Alloyangia pacifica: one gene and its partner. The protein of the gene in region 1 interacts with the protein of each later gene in a pairwise test. Links are inferred from orthologs where the notes say so. Each region holds a gene or a part of one and is shown on either strand. Other genes may lie near its edges. The genes, in order: rlmN and ftsZ.

Region 1 (7,445 bases):
TCAACATCCTGCCCGCCGAGGGGCGCCGCAAGAAGATGCTGCTGGCGGACATGGACAGTACGATGATCCAGCAGGAATGCATCGACGAGCTGGCCGAGGAAGCCGGAGTCGGCGCGCATGTGAAAGAGATCACCGCCCGCGCGATGAACGGCGAGCTCGACTTCGAGGGCGCGCTGACCGAGCGCGTGGCGCTGCTCAAGGGCCTGCCGGAGAGTGTGATCGGCAAGGTGCTCGAGACCCGCATCACGCTGATGCCGGGCGGGCCCGAGCTGGTCGCGACAATGAAGGCGAATGGCGCCTATGCCGCGCTGGTATCGGGCGGCTTCACCGCCTTCACCGCGCGCGTTGCCGAGAGGATCGGCTTCGACGAGAACCGCGCCAACAAGCTGCTGGTGGAAGACGGCAAGCTGACGGGCGTGCCGGCGCAGCCGATCCTGGGGCGCGAGGCCAAGGTGCAGGCGCTGGAGGAGATCAGCGCGCGGCTCGGCATCTCCGAGGCAGACGTGCTGGCGGTGGGCGACGGGGCGAATGACCTGGGCATGCTCGGCCGTGCCGGCTTCGGCGTCGCGTTGCATGCGAAGCCCTCGGTTCAGGCGGAGTGCGACCTGCGGGTGAACCTCGGCGATCTGACGGCGCTGCTGTTCCTGCAGGGCTATGCCCGCAGCGATTTCGAGGGCTGAACGGACGGCGGTTGGGAAAGGAGCAAGGAGGGATCAGACCCTCTTGGCCTTCCGCCTATTCACCCCGGCGCGATTGCAAAGAGAAGAAGGGGCGCTCTTGGCGCCCCTTATCCTTTCATGCGGCAAAGAGCGTGTCGAGGGGACGGACCTCGCCGGTCACCAGCCCGTCGAAGTTGCACAGCTCGGGGTTGAGAAAACGGTGCACGTCGGGATGCGCCGGATCCGCGACGCCAAGCCGCACCAGAAGCGAGGCCATGACGCATTCCGCCGCGCGGGTTGCGCCGTCGAGAATCTTCACCGCGACGCCGAGGCCACGCTGCGGCAGGATCGCGACGAAATACCCCTCGGCGCCGGTCTTGATGGCAACCGGCTCGAGCGCGGCGCGCATCAGCAGCGTGCAGGCGCGGCCCTCGCCGGCGACGAGATCGGGATAGGTGTAGATCGACTCGACCAGCTGCGCCCCGGCGCGGCTGAGACCGTCGTAGCGGTGATGCGCGCCGGCGAACCAGGCCATGGCCCGCGCCATGCCAAGCATCGAGGTGGCAAGGTTTGGCGCCGAGCAGCCGTCGATGCCGTAGCAGGGGCTGACCTCGTCGGTGACGGTCTCGAAGGCGTCGCGCACTGCAAGTTGCACCGGGTGTTCGGGAAGAACGTAGTCCGGGCCCGCACCGAGATACTGGCTCAACGTCAGGAAGCCGGCGTGTTTGCCCGAGCAGTTGTTGTGCACCCGGCAGGGGCTTTTGCCCTCGCGGATCATCTGCAGTTTCAGCGCCTTGTCCCGGCTCGGCTGGGGGCCGCAGCGCAGGTCGTCGTCGGAGAGTTCGAGGTCGGCGAGCCAGGCCTCGACCGCCCCCACGTGCATCGGCGCGCCCTGATGCGAGGCGCAGGCGAGCGCCAGCTGCGGCGGCGTCAGGTGCCAGGCCTCGGCGGCGCCCGAGGCGACCAGCGGCAGGGCCTGAATCATCTTCGACGAGGAGCGCGGGTAGACCACCGCCTGCGGGTCACCCCAGGCCTCGACGATGCCGCCGGATGTGTCACAAATGACCGCATGGCCAAGGTGCAGGCTCTCGGTCAGCGGTCCGCGGCGAACCTCGACGAGGGGCACGGCAGCGGTGACGGTGTCTTGGGGCATGTGGGTCCTCACAAACGAGCGATATTCTGCCATCGGGGCTTTCTCGCCCCGCGTGTTTCGGTCTATTGTCCCGCCGTCGAGCACGAATGGTCGCGCCGGTCAAGAGACCGACAGATGTCTGGAACAGAGCTGTCACAGGTCGGGGCGCGAACGGGCAACAAGAGGCAAGCACGGCTGGAGGCTGCAGGTATGAAGTCAATTCTCGGTGGGGTTCTGGGCGCGGCGCTCGCGCTTGGCGCGACGGCTGCGGTTGCGCAGGAGGAAAGCACCAACCGGGTGAACGCGATCACCGACTGGTCGGTCTTCGAGGGGCAGAGCCCCCGCGAATGCTGGGCGGTGACCACCTACAAGGAAAGCGTCAACACCAAGGACGGCCGCGTCGTATCGGTGAAGCGCGGCGACATCCTGCTTATGGTCTTCTACCGTCCCGAGGCCAATGTGATGGGTCAGGTGGCGTTCACCGGCGGTTATCCCTTTGCGGGCGGCTCGACCGTGGCCGTGGACATCTCGGGCGAGAAGTTCGACCTCTACACCGAGGGGGAATGGGCCTGGCCGGCGACCCCGCAGGACGATGCCAAGATCATCGCGGCGATGAAGCGCGGCTCCGACGCGGTGCTCAGCGCCGGTTCGAGCCGCGGCACCAAGACCAAGGACACCTTCTCGCTGCTCGGCTTCACGGCCGCGGTGGAAGACGCCCAGAAGCGCTGCAGCGGCTGAGCCGCAGGCACGTCGCCCTCGGGGCCGAAAGGCCGCAGGTCTGTTGAATTTTTCCGGGGCCATCCGCAGATGAGCTTCTTCAAGGGAACGCGCCTGCGCGTTCCCTTTGACTTATTGCAGCCGAATCCTGTATGGAGAGGCCTTCTTTTTCCGAGGATGACGTGATGACTGCCAGCGCGCCGATCACCCAGGACGTGGTGACGATCCCCCGCAAGCTGCCGGAAGACGGCAAGCTGAACCTCGTCGGGCTGACCCGCGACGCCCTGCGCGCCGCGTTGATCGAGGCCGGAACGCCAGAGAAGCAGGCGAAGATGCGTGTGGGTCAGATCTGGCAGTGGGTCTATCACTGGGGCGTGCGCGACTTCGCCGAGATGACCAACCTCGCCAAGGACTACCGGACGCTGCTCGATGACAAGTTCACCATCGACCTGCCCGAGATCGTCTCGAAACAGGTTTCGGAAGACGGCACCCGCAAGTATCTCGTGCGGATCGCCGGCGGACACGAGGTCGAGGTGGTCTACATCCCCGAGGAAGACCGTGGCACGCTCTGCATCTCGAGCCAGGTGGGCTGCACGTTGACCTGCTCGTTCTGCCACACCGGCACGCAGAAACTGGTACGCAACCTCACCGCGGGCGAGATCATCGGCCAGGTCATGCTAGCACGTGACGACCTCGGCGAGTGGCCCGAACCCGGTACAGGCACCGGCGAGAGCGGGCCGCGCCTCTTGTCGAACATCGTGCTCATGGGCATGGGCGAGCCGCTCTACAACTTCGACAACGTGCGCGACGCGATGAAGATCGCCATGGACGGCGAGGGGATCGCCCTGTCGCGCCGCCGCATCACCCTCTCGACCTCGGGCGTGGTGCCGGAGATCGCCAAATGCGCCGAAGAGATCGGCTGCCTGCTGGCCGTAAGCTTCCACGCCACCACCGACGAGGTGCGCAACAAGCTTGTGCCGATCAACAAGCGCTGGAACATCGAAGAGCTGCTGAACACCCTTCGCGAGTATCCGCGCTTGTCGAATTCCGAGCGCATCACTTTTGAGTATGTGATGCTCAAGGACGTGAACGACACCGATGCCGATGCGCGCCGCCTGGTGAAGCTGATCCAGGGCATTCCCGCCAAGATCAACCTCATCCCGTTCAACGAATGGCCCGGCGCCCCCTACCAGCGCTCGGATTGGCCGCGGATCAAGCAGTTCGCCGACATCATCTACAAGGCAGGTTACGCCTCGCCGATCCGTACCCCGCGCGGCGAGGACATCATGGCCGCCTGCGGCCAGCTGAAATCGGCCACCGAACGCGCCCGCAAATCGCGCAAGCAAATCGAGGCCGAGACTGGCCTCGGCGGCGCGGCTTGACTTACCTGATTTAAACAATCAGGATTACCTCACCCAGCCAGTCCCGTCTTCGGGACAGCCCGGATCGACGGCCCTTCAGGGGCGACTGGCTGGGAGAGGTTCCATGCGACATGAACGGTTCGACCGGGTGGCTCTGCGCCCCGCGGAAACGCGGGTGGTACAGCTGCTGCGGCTCTGGCGCGAGGCGGACGAGGCCACTGCGCAGCTCGAGCTGCGCGATGCGCTCGGGTTCAGCCGCGCGCGTTCCTGCCTGCGCGCCTTCGGGGACTTCGCCGAGATCCTGACCCGCCACGGCTGGCACGGGCCGCTGATTCTGCCCACCGACGCCTTGGGCGTCTCGGACGACGAGCGCGCGATCGCGCGTTTCGTCATGACCGCCACCGAGCAGGACCGCGACCTCGCGCTGGCCGAGGCCGCCATGCTGGTGCTGCCGGCGCATATCCTGCCGCTCGCCAATGCCGCCGAGCGGGTCGGCCTGCCGCTGCTCTGCGAGGAATGCCGCAGGCGGCTGGAGTGTTCGCTCAACTGACCGCTGCCTCCATCGCACAATGCGACACTGGGCCCCTTGACCTTCCAGTGACTGGAACCCCTATGTAGGGAGCCGACCAGTATTGGAAGGAGTCGCGCCATGGCCCAAGACAGCCTGCGCTTCGAAGTGACGAAGATGACCTGCGGCGGCTGCGCCGGACGCGCGCAAAGGGCGCTCGCGGGGGTCGAGGGGGTCACCGACGCCTCGGTGAACCTCGCGACGAAGATGGCGCATGTGGAGGGCAGCGCCGGCGTCCCTGCCCTGCGCGCCGCGCTCGACAAGGCGGGCTACCCGGCGCGCGAGGCTGCCCTGCGCCTCGGCATCGCGGGGATGAGCTGCGCCTCCTGTGCGGGGCGTGTGGAGCGGGCGCTGGCGGGTGTACCGGGTGTGCTCTCGGCCAATGTGAACCTCGCCAGCGAGACCGCCGAGGTGAAATTGCTCGCGGGCTCCGCCGAGGCTGCCGCGCTGATCCGCGCGGTCGAGGGGGCGGGTTACAAGGCCAGCCTCACCAGCGACGACAGCGCCGAACAGGCGGCGCGCAAGACCGCCGAGCAGGCGGCGCTGAAGCGTGACCTGATCATTGCCGCCGCGCTGACAGCGCCAGTCTTCCTGATGGAGATGGGCGGGCATTTCATCCCCGGCATGCATCATTTGATCGCCGCGACCATCGGCACCACCAGCGCCTGGTTCATCCAGTTCGTGCTGGTCACCGCCGTGCTCGTGTGGCCGGGCCGGCGCTTCTACCAGATCGGCCTGCCATTGCTGCTCAAGGGCGCTCCGGACATGAACTCGCTGGTCGCGCTCGGCACGCTGGCGGCCTGGCTCTATTCCACCGTCGCGCTCTTCCTGCCCGGGCTGCTGCCCGAGGGCACGCGGGCGGTCTATTTCGAGGCCGCGGCGGTCATTGTCACGCTGATCCTGCTCGGTCGATTCCTCGAGGCGCGGGCGAAGGGCCGCACCGGGGCGGCGATCAAGCGGCTGGTCGGGCTGAAACCCTCAACCGCGCGGGTCGAGCGCGGCGGCGAGATCACCGAGCTGCCGATTGCCGACGTAACGCTGGGCGATGTGCTGCATGTCCGCCCCGGCGAGCGCATCGCAGTCGATGGCGAGGTGCTCACCGGGCGCTCCTACGTCGATGAAAGCATGATCACCGGCGAACCCGTGCCCATCGAGAAATCCGAGGGCGCCACGGTCGTTGGCGGCACGGTCAACGGCGCGGGCGCACTCAGTTTCCGGGCGACGGCTGTCGGCGCAGACACCATGCTGGCGCGGATCATCGCCATGGTCGAAGAGGCGCAGGGGGCCAAGCTGCCGATCCAGGCGCTCGCCGACAAGGTGGTGATCTGGTTCGTGCCGGCGGTCATGGCCGTGGCTGCGCTGACCTTCCTGGCCTGGCTCATCTTCGGCCCCTCCCCCGCCCTCACCTACGCGCTGGTCGCCGGGGTCTCGGTGCTGATCGTCGCCTGCCCCTGCGCCATGGGGCTCGCCACGCCGACCTCGATCATGGTGGGCACCGGGCGGGCGGCCGAACTGGGTGTGCTCTTCCGCAAGGGGGACGCGCTGCAGCGGCTTGAAAGCGTCGGCATCGTCGCCTTCGACAAGACCGGCACGCTAACAGAGGGCCGCCCCGAGCTCGTGCGCAAAACCGCCGCGCCGGGCTTCGCCGAGGCCGAGGTGCTGCGCCTTGCCGCCAGCGCCGAGCAAAGCTCGGAGCATCCCATCGCGCGGGCGCTGGAGCGCGCCGCCGAGGGCCCCCTTCCAAAGGCCGAGGACGTCGAGGCGATCGCGGGGCATGGTCTCAGCGCCACCGTGGACGGCCGCCGCATCCTGGTTGGCGCCGCCCGACTGATGGCGCGCGAGGGCATAGATCTCGGCCCGCTCAGCGCCGCGCATGACGAGATCGCCGGTGCCGGGCAGACGCCCGTGCTGGTTGCGGTCGATGGGCAGATCGCCGGGGCGTTGGCCGTCGCCGACAAGGTCAAGCCGGGGGCCAGGGCGGCGGTTGCGAAACTGCACGAGATGGGGCTCAAGACCGCGATGATCACCGGCGACACGCGCGCCACGGCGCGGTCCATCGCCGCCGAGCTCGGCATCGACCACGTCGAGGCCGAGGTGCTGCCCGAAGGCAAGCGCGACGCGGTGCGGGCGCTGCGCGATGAGCATGGCGCCGTGGCTTTCGTCGGGGACGGCATCAACGACGCCCCGGCGCTGGCCGAGGCCGAGGTGGGTCTCGCCATGGGCACCGGCACGGATGTCGCCATCGAAAGCGCCGACGTGGTTCTGGTCTCGGGTGACACGAAAGGCGTGGTCGAGGCGGTGCATCTCAGCCGCGCGGTGCTGCGCAATATCCGGCAGAACCTCTTCTGGGCCTTCGGGTACAACGTCGCGCTGATCCCGGTGGCGGCGGGTGTCTTCTACCCGGCGTTCGGCACGCTGCTCTCGCCGATGCTGGCGGCGGGGGCGATGGCGCTTTCGTCGGTCTTCGTACTGAGCAACGCGCTGCGGTTGCGACGGCTGGTCCCCGCCATGCCGCCAGAGACCCGCCCGCACCGGGCACAAGGCCACAGCCACGAGGAGGCGCACGTATGAACATCGGAGACGTCGCGATCCGCGCCGGGCTGCCGCCCAAGACCATCCGCTATTACGAGGACATCGGCCTCGTGACCCCACACCGCGGCAGCAACGGGTACCGCGCCTTCACCGAACGGGACGTGCACAAGCTGGCCTTCCTGGCACGGGCCCGCGCGCTCGGGTTCACCATCGAGGACTGCCGCGCTCTGCTCGCCCTCTACGAGGACGAAAGCCGCGCCAGCGCCGAGGTGAAGCACATCGCCGAGGAGCATCTGGCGCAGATCGACGAGAAGCTTTCCCAGCTTCAGCAGATGCGCGACACGCTTGCGCATCTGGTCCAGGCCTGCCACGGCGACGACCGCCCGGATTGCCCGATCCTCACGGACCTTGCCCGCAGCCAGGGCTGAACTTCAGTCCTGAAGCTCCAGCCCGAGCAGCGCCGTGCGCGTGGCGCG
Region 2 (7,502 bases), 1.5 Mb from region 1 along the record:
GGCGATCCGCTTGAAAACTGAGGGCGTTACGCGCCCCAACTATAAAAGCAGCGCCCCCAGGCAGGGCGCGGTGAACGAGGCGGCAGTCTTCCCAGAATCAACTCAGGGTCGCACGCCGTGGTGAATCAGGTTCGCGCGCCGAATTGAGCGGCACGCGGGCAGCTGACCGGGGCAAACCCCGGCGGCAGGCATGGCGGGCATGGCCCGCGCAACGAGGCGGTTTTGGGGATGTCGAGCAGGGCAGCTCCCAAAGTGGCGGTATTGATGGGCGGACCTTCGGCTGAGCGCGAGGTCTCGCTGAGTTCCGGTCGGGAATGTGCCGCCGCTTTGCGGAATGAGGGATTTGAGGTGATCGACCTAGACGCGGGGCCCGACTTGGCCGCGCGGCTTGTGGACCTGTCTCCCGACGTCGTTTTCAACGCACTTCATGGCCGCTGGGGCGAGGATGGCTGCGTGCAGGGCCTGCTCGAGTGGATGCGGATCCCCTACACCCATTCCGGCGTGCTGGCCTCGGCCGTGGCGATGGACAAGGAACGCTCCAAGCAGGTCTACCGCGACGTGGGTCTGCCGGTGGTCGACAGCCTGCTGGCCTCCAAGGCCGAGGTTGCCGCCAGCCACCTGTTGCCGCCCCCCTATGTGGTGAAGCCCTACAACGAGGGCAGCTCGGTCGGCGTCTACCTTGTGATGGATGGCGCCAATCAGCCGCCGCAGCTCTCCGAGGAGATGCCCGAGACGGTGATGGTCGAGACCTATGCGCCGGGCCGCGAGCTGACCACTACGGTGCTCGGCGACCGCGCGCTGACGGTGACCGACATCATCACCGAGGGCTGGTACGACTACGACGCCAAGTACAAGGCCGGCGGCTCACGCCACGTGGTGCCCGCCGAGATCCCGCAGCAGATCTTCGATGCCTGCCTCGATTACGCGCTGCGCGCTCACAAGGCGCTTGGCTGCCGCGGCCTCAGCCGGACCGATTTCCGTTGGGACGAGAGTCGCGGTCTGGATGGGCTGGTGCTGCTCGAGACGAACACCCAGCCGGGCATGACGCCCACCTCGCTGGCCCCTGAGCAGGCGCAGGCCTGCGGCATGACCTTCGGCGCGCTCTGCCGCTGGATGGTGGAGGACGCCTCATGCGACAGGTAGGAGCCGCGCCCGCCCGCGCGCCACAGGCGCAGGCCGGTCGCGCACAGGTATTCCGGTCCGATCCGGCGCCGTCGCGGCTGAAGTACCGGCTCGAGCGGCTCATGCTGACGCCGCTCTTCCGCTTCTCGCTGCGCTTCGGGCTGCCGTTCCTGGTCGGGCTCGGCGGCGCGAGTTGGTATTTCTCGATCGACAGCAACCGCGAGGCCTTTATCGGCGCGGTGCAGTCGGTGCGTGACCAGATCGAGGGCCGCCCGGAGTTCCGCGTCAACCTCATGGCCATCGACGGCGCCAGCGAGAGCGTCGCGGAGGACGTGCGCGAGATCCTCTCGTTGGACTTCCCGCTCAGCTCCTTCGACCTCGACCTCGAAGAGATGCATGGCATCGTCACAGGGCTCGACGCGGTCAAATCGGCGAGCCTGCGGATCAAACAGGGAGGGGTGCTCGAGGTCTCCGTTGTCGAGCGGGTTCCCGTGGTGCTCTGGCGGGGTCTGCGCGGGCTCGAGTTGCGGGACGAGACCGGCGTTTTCGTCGGTCCGGCGGGCACCCGTGCCGCGCATCCTGAACTGCCGGTGATCGCCGGGGCAGGGGCCGAGGCCGACGTGCCCGAGGCGCTTGAACTCTTCGCTGCCGCGGCGCCGCTGGCGGGCCGTCTGCGCGGGTTGGAGCGCATCGGCAACCGGCGTTGGGACGTGGTTCTGGACGAGGGGCAGCGGATCCTGCTGCCCGAAGAGGGCGCCGTGCAGGCGCTCGAACGGGCGATGGCGATGGATGGCGCCGTCGACATGCTTTCACGCGACATCGCGGCGGTGGACCTGCGGCTGGCGCAGCGCCCGACGCTGCGGCTGCATCAGGACGCGGCACAGGAATACTGGCGGATCAAGTCCATCGAGACCGGGGAAAAACGATAATGTTCGAGCTTTACGAGTCCCAGCGCGCGATGCGCAACATGCGCAAGGCGGCGATGCAGCGCGGTGTCGTTGCGGTGCTGGATGTGGGCAGCTCGAAGATCGCCTGCCTGGTGCTTCGCTTCGATGGCACCGAGCGCGGCACGGACAGCGGCGTCGGCTCGCTGGCTGGTCAGGCGGGCTTTCGGGTGATCGGTGCGGCCACCACCCGCTCGCGCGGGGTGCGCTTCGGGGAGATCGCCGCGATGAGCGAGACGGAACGCGCGATCCGCACCGCGGTGCAGGCGGCGCAGAAGATGGCGGGCATCCGGGTCGACCACGTCATCGCCTGCTTCTCGGGCGCCGAGCCGCGCAGCTACGGGCTCGACGGCAAGGTGAGCATCGACGGCAGCATGGTGACCGAGCAGGACGTGGCACGGGTGCTCTCGGCCTGTGACGTGCCCGACGTGGGCCATGGCCGCGAGGTGCTGCACGCGCAGCCGGTGAACTTCGCGCTCGACCATCGCTCGGGCCTCAGTGACCCGCGCGGGCAGATCGGCCGCGAGCTGACCTGCGACATGCATATGCTGACGGTCAACGCCCAGGCGATCCAGAACCTCGCCCATTGTGTCAAGCGCTGCGATCTCGAGCTCGCAGGCATCGCCAGCTCGGCTTACGTGTCGGGCGTCGCGGCGCTCGTCGAGGATGAGCAGGAGCTGGGCGCGGCCTGCATCGACATGGGCGGCGGCGCCACCGGCGTGTCGATCTTCATGAAGAAGCACATGATCTACGGCGACGCGGTGCCGATGGGCGGCGATCACGTCACCGGCGACATCTCGATGGGGCTGCAGATCCCCATGGCCATGGCCGAGCGCATCAAGACCTTCTACGGCGGCGTGCATGCCACCGGGATGGACGACCGCGAGATGATCGAGATCTCGGGCGACACCGGTGACTGGCACCACGACCGCCGGCAGGTGAGCCGTGCCGAGCTGATCGGCATCATGCGCCCGCGGGTCGAGGAAATCCTCGAGGAGGTGCGCGCCTGCCTCGACGCGGCGGGCTTCGAGCATCTGCCGAGCCAGCAGATCGTGCTGACCGGCGCGGCGAGCCAGATCCCCGGTCTCGACGGGCTGGCGAGCCGGATCCTCGGCAGCCAGGTGCGCCTTGGCCGTCCGATGCGCGTGCACGGGCTGCCGCAGGCCGTCACCGGGCCGGGCTTTGCTTCGGCGGTGGGCATGTGCCTCTTCGCGGCGCATCCGCAGGACGAATGGTGGGACTTCGAAATTCCGATCGAGCGCTATTCCTCGCGGTCGCTCCTGAAAGCGGTGAAGTGGTTCCGCGACAACTGGTAAGCGCATTTCTTGCCGCAGAAAACGCTCTGTTCACGAAGAGTTCGGGGTGACGCCGCGCAGAGAAACCGCGTAATGTGAAGGCTGATCCGCGCGCAAGACGCGGTCAGGGAGAGGCGAGCAGGCATCTCCGACACAGACAAAGAGATTCGGCTGCGCCTTCTGCCAAGCAGGGGGTGTCCCTGAGGTGTGTTGTATTACCGCCAGCGTCAGACGCAAGACTTGGTAGGGACTGGCGAAATCTCGCGCGAATAGTCAATCCTAAAGCCATATTTCGTGGTGGATCTGTGTTTTTTACGTGACCCAGCGCTAGGATCCCGGTAATAATTGTCGCAAGGCGCAGGACAGGCGCGAAACAAGTCATAAACGACAGGCGGAACATCACATGGCACTCAATCTCTCGATGCCCGGCCAGGAAGAGCTCAAGCCCCGGATCACCGTATTCGGCGTCGGCGGCGCTGGTGGCAACGCAGTCAACAACATGATCACCAAGCAGCTCGAAGGCGTGGACTTCGTGGTTGCCAACACCGACGCGCAGGCGCTGCAGCAGAGCCTGTCGACCGCCAAGGTCCAGCTTGGCGTGAAGGTGACCGAGGGTCTTGGCGCAGGCGCCCGCCCGTCGGTTGGCTCGGCGGCCGCCGAAGAGAGCATCGAGCAGATCGTCGATCACCTCGCGGGCGCGCATATGTGCTTCATCACCGCCGGCATGGGCGGCGGCACCGGCACCGGCGCGGCCCCGATCATCGCGCAGGCCGCGCGTGAGCTCGGTGTGCTGACTGTCGGCGTGGTGACCAAGCCCTTCCAGTTCGAAGGCGCCAAGCGCATGCGCCAGGCGGAAGACGGCGTCGAGCACCTGCAGAAGGTGGTCGACACGCTGATCATCATCCCGAACCAGAACCTGTTCCGTCTGGCCAACGAGAAGACCACCTTCACCGAGGCTTTCAGCCTTGCCGACGACGTGCTCTACCAAGGCGTCAAGGGTGTGACCGACCTCATGGTTCGCCCGGGCCTCATCAACCTCGACTTCGCCGACGTGCGCGCGGTGATGGACGAGATGGGCAAGGCGATGATGGGCACCGGCGAGGCGGACGGCGAAGATCGCGCCATCCAGGCCGCCGAGAAGGCCATCGCCAACCCGCTGCTCGACGAAATCAGCCTCAAGGGCGCCAAGGGCGTGCTCATCAACATCACCGGTGGCCACGACCTCACCCTGTTCGAGCTTGACGAGGCGGCCAACCGCATCCGCGAGGAAGTGGACGCAGACGCCAACATCATCGTGGGCTCGACCCTTGACGACACGATGGAAGGCCGCATGCGGGTTTCGGTCGTCGCGACCGGCATCGACGCTTCGGGCTCGCAGGGTGAAATGCCCGTGCCGCGCCGTCCGCTGTCGCAGCCGCTCGCCCAGCCGGAAGAACAGCCCGTTGCCGCCGCCCCGGCGCCGCAGCAGCCCGTCGCCCCGCAGCCGGTGGCCGCACAGGCCGCGCCGCAGCACGCTCCGGTGGCAACCCAGCAAACCTACGAAGAAGACGAACCGTCGCTCTTCGGCGAGATGGGGGGTGCCCAGCAGGAGGTGGCCGAGACCGATGACGGTCTGCCGCCGCCCGCCTACCGCCCGCAGCCGGTCCAGCGCCAGCCCGACCACGCGCCTCTCGACGTCGCGCCCGACAGCTTCGTGGCGCCGCGCGCCCCGGGTCAGCCTTCGGCCGACACGATGAAGCGCCTGCACGCCGCGGCGGCCCGCAACAACCGCCAGGGCCAGCCCGCCGGGGCGCGTCCGCAGCAGGCCGAACCGCAGCGCGCGCCGGAAGCCGAGAAGCCCCGCTTCGGGATCAACTCGCTGATCAACCGCATGACTGGCCACCACGCCCACGAACAGCAGGCCCAGCCCGCTGCGCCGGCAGCGCCTCAACCGCAGCCGCAGGCCCGCCGCCAGCCGCCGATGCAGGCCCAGCGTCCGGCGCCCGCCCCGGCCCCGGAAGAGGCGCCCGAGCAGGACCGGATCGAGATCCCGGCCTTCCTGCGCCGCCAGGCAAACTGACATATTTCACCCGCGCGGGCTCGCGCGGGTGCACGATCTGCGCAAGGCGCGTCGGAACACCCTCTCGGAAGAGAGGGTGTTTTTCGTTGTAAACCAAGTATTTGGCGGAGGTTCGCGAAGGTCCGGCGTGCATCCGCCCATTAGGAAACCCGCATGTTTCACTTCGTTGCAATACTTGATTTGAGAACTTGTCCCCCTGTGAGTATCTCCCTCCCAGCAAAGGTGCGCGCCGCTGGGGAGGGGGCGCTCCAGACAAAGGTGACCAAAGTGCAAACGACGATCCGCAGTGCAGTGAGCTTCCAGGGCGTGGGCCTTCATTCCGGCGCGCCTGTCCGGATGACCATTTGCCCGGCCGCCGCCGAGCACGGCATCTGGTTCAAGCGCACGGACATCGAAATCGGCGACGCCCTCGTCCCCGCCCGCTTCGACGCGGTCGAGATCTCGCCGCTCTGCACCCTCATCAAGAACCGCGCCGGCGTCTCGGTGTCGACCATCGAACACGTGATGGCCGCGCTCGCCGGTTGCGGCATCCACAACGCGCTGATCGAGATCGACGGTCCCGAGGTTCCGATCGTCGACGGCTCCGCCGCACCCTTCGTTCGCGCGATCCTCGCGCGCGGCGTGCGCGAATTGCGTGCTCCGGTCCGCGCCATCGAGATTCTCAAGACCGTCGAGGTCGAGACCCCAGGTGGCTGGGCGCGCCTGTCTCCGGGACAGGGCACCACGATGGAGTTCCACATCGATTTCGCCGACGCCGCGATCGGCACCCAGGACAAGGCGATCAACCTCGCCAACGGCAGCTTCGTGCGTGAGCTCTGCGACAGCCGCACCTTCTGCCGCCAGGCCGATGTCGACGCGATGCAGGCCAATGGACTGGCGCTCGGCGGCACCTACGAGAACGCCGTCGTGGTCGATGGCGACAAGGTCCTTTCGCCGGGTGGCCTGCGCCACACCGACGAGGCCGTGCGCCACAAGATGCTCGACGCCCTTGGCGATCTCTACACCGCTGGCGCGCCGATCATCGGCCATTATACCGGCTTCAAGGCTGGCCACGCGATCACCAACAAGCTGCTGCATGCGCTCTTCTCGACAGACGGTGCTTACCGGCTGACAGTGTGCGATGCGCAGATGTCCGCGCGCCTTCCAGGCGCCGGTGTCGAACGCGACGAGATCCCCGCGGTTGCCTGACAGCGGCGGCGTGCTCAAATCGCCGTTAAGGCGTTTTGCCCCGGAAATTTCTGTGCTAGGACCGAGCCAAGGCCCCGGAGGGGGCTTGGCAAGGAATGTGAGGTAAGTCGGGCATGGCAGGCGGCAGGTCGCGAAATGCGGTGATCGGGGCGGCTTTCTCCGCGATTCTCCTGGTAGGCTGCTCGGCTCAAGAGCAGCCCGGAACCGGCCCTGGCGGGGTTCCGATCGAGAACTACACCGCCGAGCAGATTTTCGAACGCGGCGAGTTCGAGATGGAGCGTAGCGACGCCGAGCGCGCTGCGTACTACTTCGGCGAAGTCGAGCGGCTCTATCCCTATTCGGACTGGGCCAAGCGGGCGCTGATCATGCAGGCCTACAGCTACCACCGGGCCAAGGATTATGAAAATTCCCGCTCGGCGGCACAGCGCTACATCGACTTCTATCCCAGCGACGAGGATGCCGCCTATGCGCAGTATCTTCTGGCGCTGTCCTATTACGACCAGATCGAGGAAGTCGGTCGCGACCAGGGGCTGACCTTCCAGGCGCTGCAGGCGCTGCGCACGGTGATCGAGCGCTATCCCGACAGCGAATACGCGCGCAGCTCGATCCTGAAGTTCGACCTCGCCTTCGACCACCTCGCGGCGAAGGAGATGGAGATCGGGCGCTACTATCTCAAGCGCGAGAATTACGGTGCCGCGATCAGCCGCTTCCGCGTCGTGGTCGAGGATTTCCAGACCACCACCCACACCGCCGAGGCGCTGCACCGGCTGGTCGAGGCTTATCTTTCGCTGGGGCTGGTTGAAGAGGCGCAGAGTGCCGGGGCGATCCTTGGATACAACTACCGAGGCACGCAATGGTACCAGGACAGCTACAAGCTGCTGACCGGTCGCGGGC

Evidence for each region.
Region 2: the proteins of rlmN (region 1) and ftsZ interact in binary tests that used the Escherichia coli proteins (3 or more experiments, as listed by UniProt). The link is inferred for Alloyangia pacifica from one-to-one orthologs.

The regions. Positions count from the first base shown.
Region 1 is NZ_CP022189.1:2,548,606-2,556,050, forward strand. Bases 1,890-4,791 are described here. They hold rlmN (23S rRNA (adenine(2503)-C(2))-methyltransferase RlmN), read left to right. Parts: upstream 1,890-2,693; coding sequence 2,694-3,890; downstream 3,891-4,791. Other genes in these bases: CEW88_RS12335 (invasion associated locus B family protein), read left to right, coding at 2,002-2,529; CEW88_RS12345 (hypothetical protein), read left to right, coding at 3,994-4,419; CEW88_RS12350 (heavy metal translocating P-type ATPase), read left to right, coding at 4,519-4,791. Also shown: phosphoserine phosphatase SerB, read left to right, coding at 1-680; CEW88_RS12330 (asparaginase), read right to left, coding at 796-1,812; more of CEW88_RS12350, read left to right, coding at 4,792-7,008; cueR (Cu(I)-responsive transcriptional regulator), read left to right, coding at 7,005-7,397; CEW88_RS12360 (hybrid sensor histidine kinase/response regulator), read right to left, coding at 7,401-7,445.
Region 2 is NZ_CP022189.1:1,043,707-1,051,208, forward strand. Bases 3,134-6,092 are described here. They hold ftsZ (cell division protein FtsZ), read left to right. Parts: upstream 3,134-3,764; coding sequence 3,765-5,420; downstream 5,421-6,092. Other genes in these bases: ftsA (cell division protein FtsA), read left to right, coding at 3,134-3,382; lpxC (UDP-3-O-acyl-N-acetylglucosamine deacetylase), read left to right, coding at 5,688-6,092. Also shown: murB (UDP-N-acetylmuramate dehydrogenase), read left to right, coding at 1-21; CEW88_RS05070 (D-alanine--D-alanine ligase), read left to right, coding at 229-1,143; CEW88_RS05075 (cell division protein FtsQ/DivIB), read left to right, coding at 1,131-2,051; more of ftsA, read left to right, coding at 2,051-3,133; more of lpxC, read left to right, coding at 6,093-6,608; CEW88_RS05095 (outer membrane protein assembly factor BamD), read left to right, coding at 6,722-7,502. UniProt on the Escherichia coli protein: Essential cell division protein that forms a contractile ring structure (Z ring) at the future cell division site. The regulation of the ring assembly controls the timing and the location of cell division.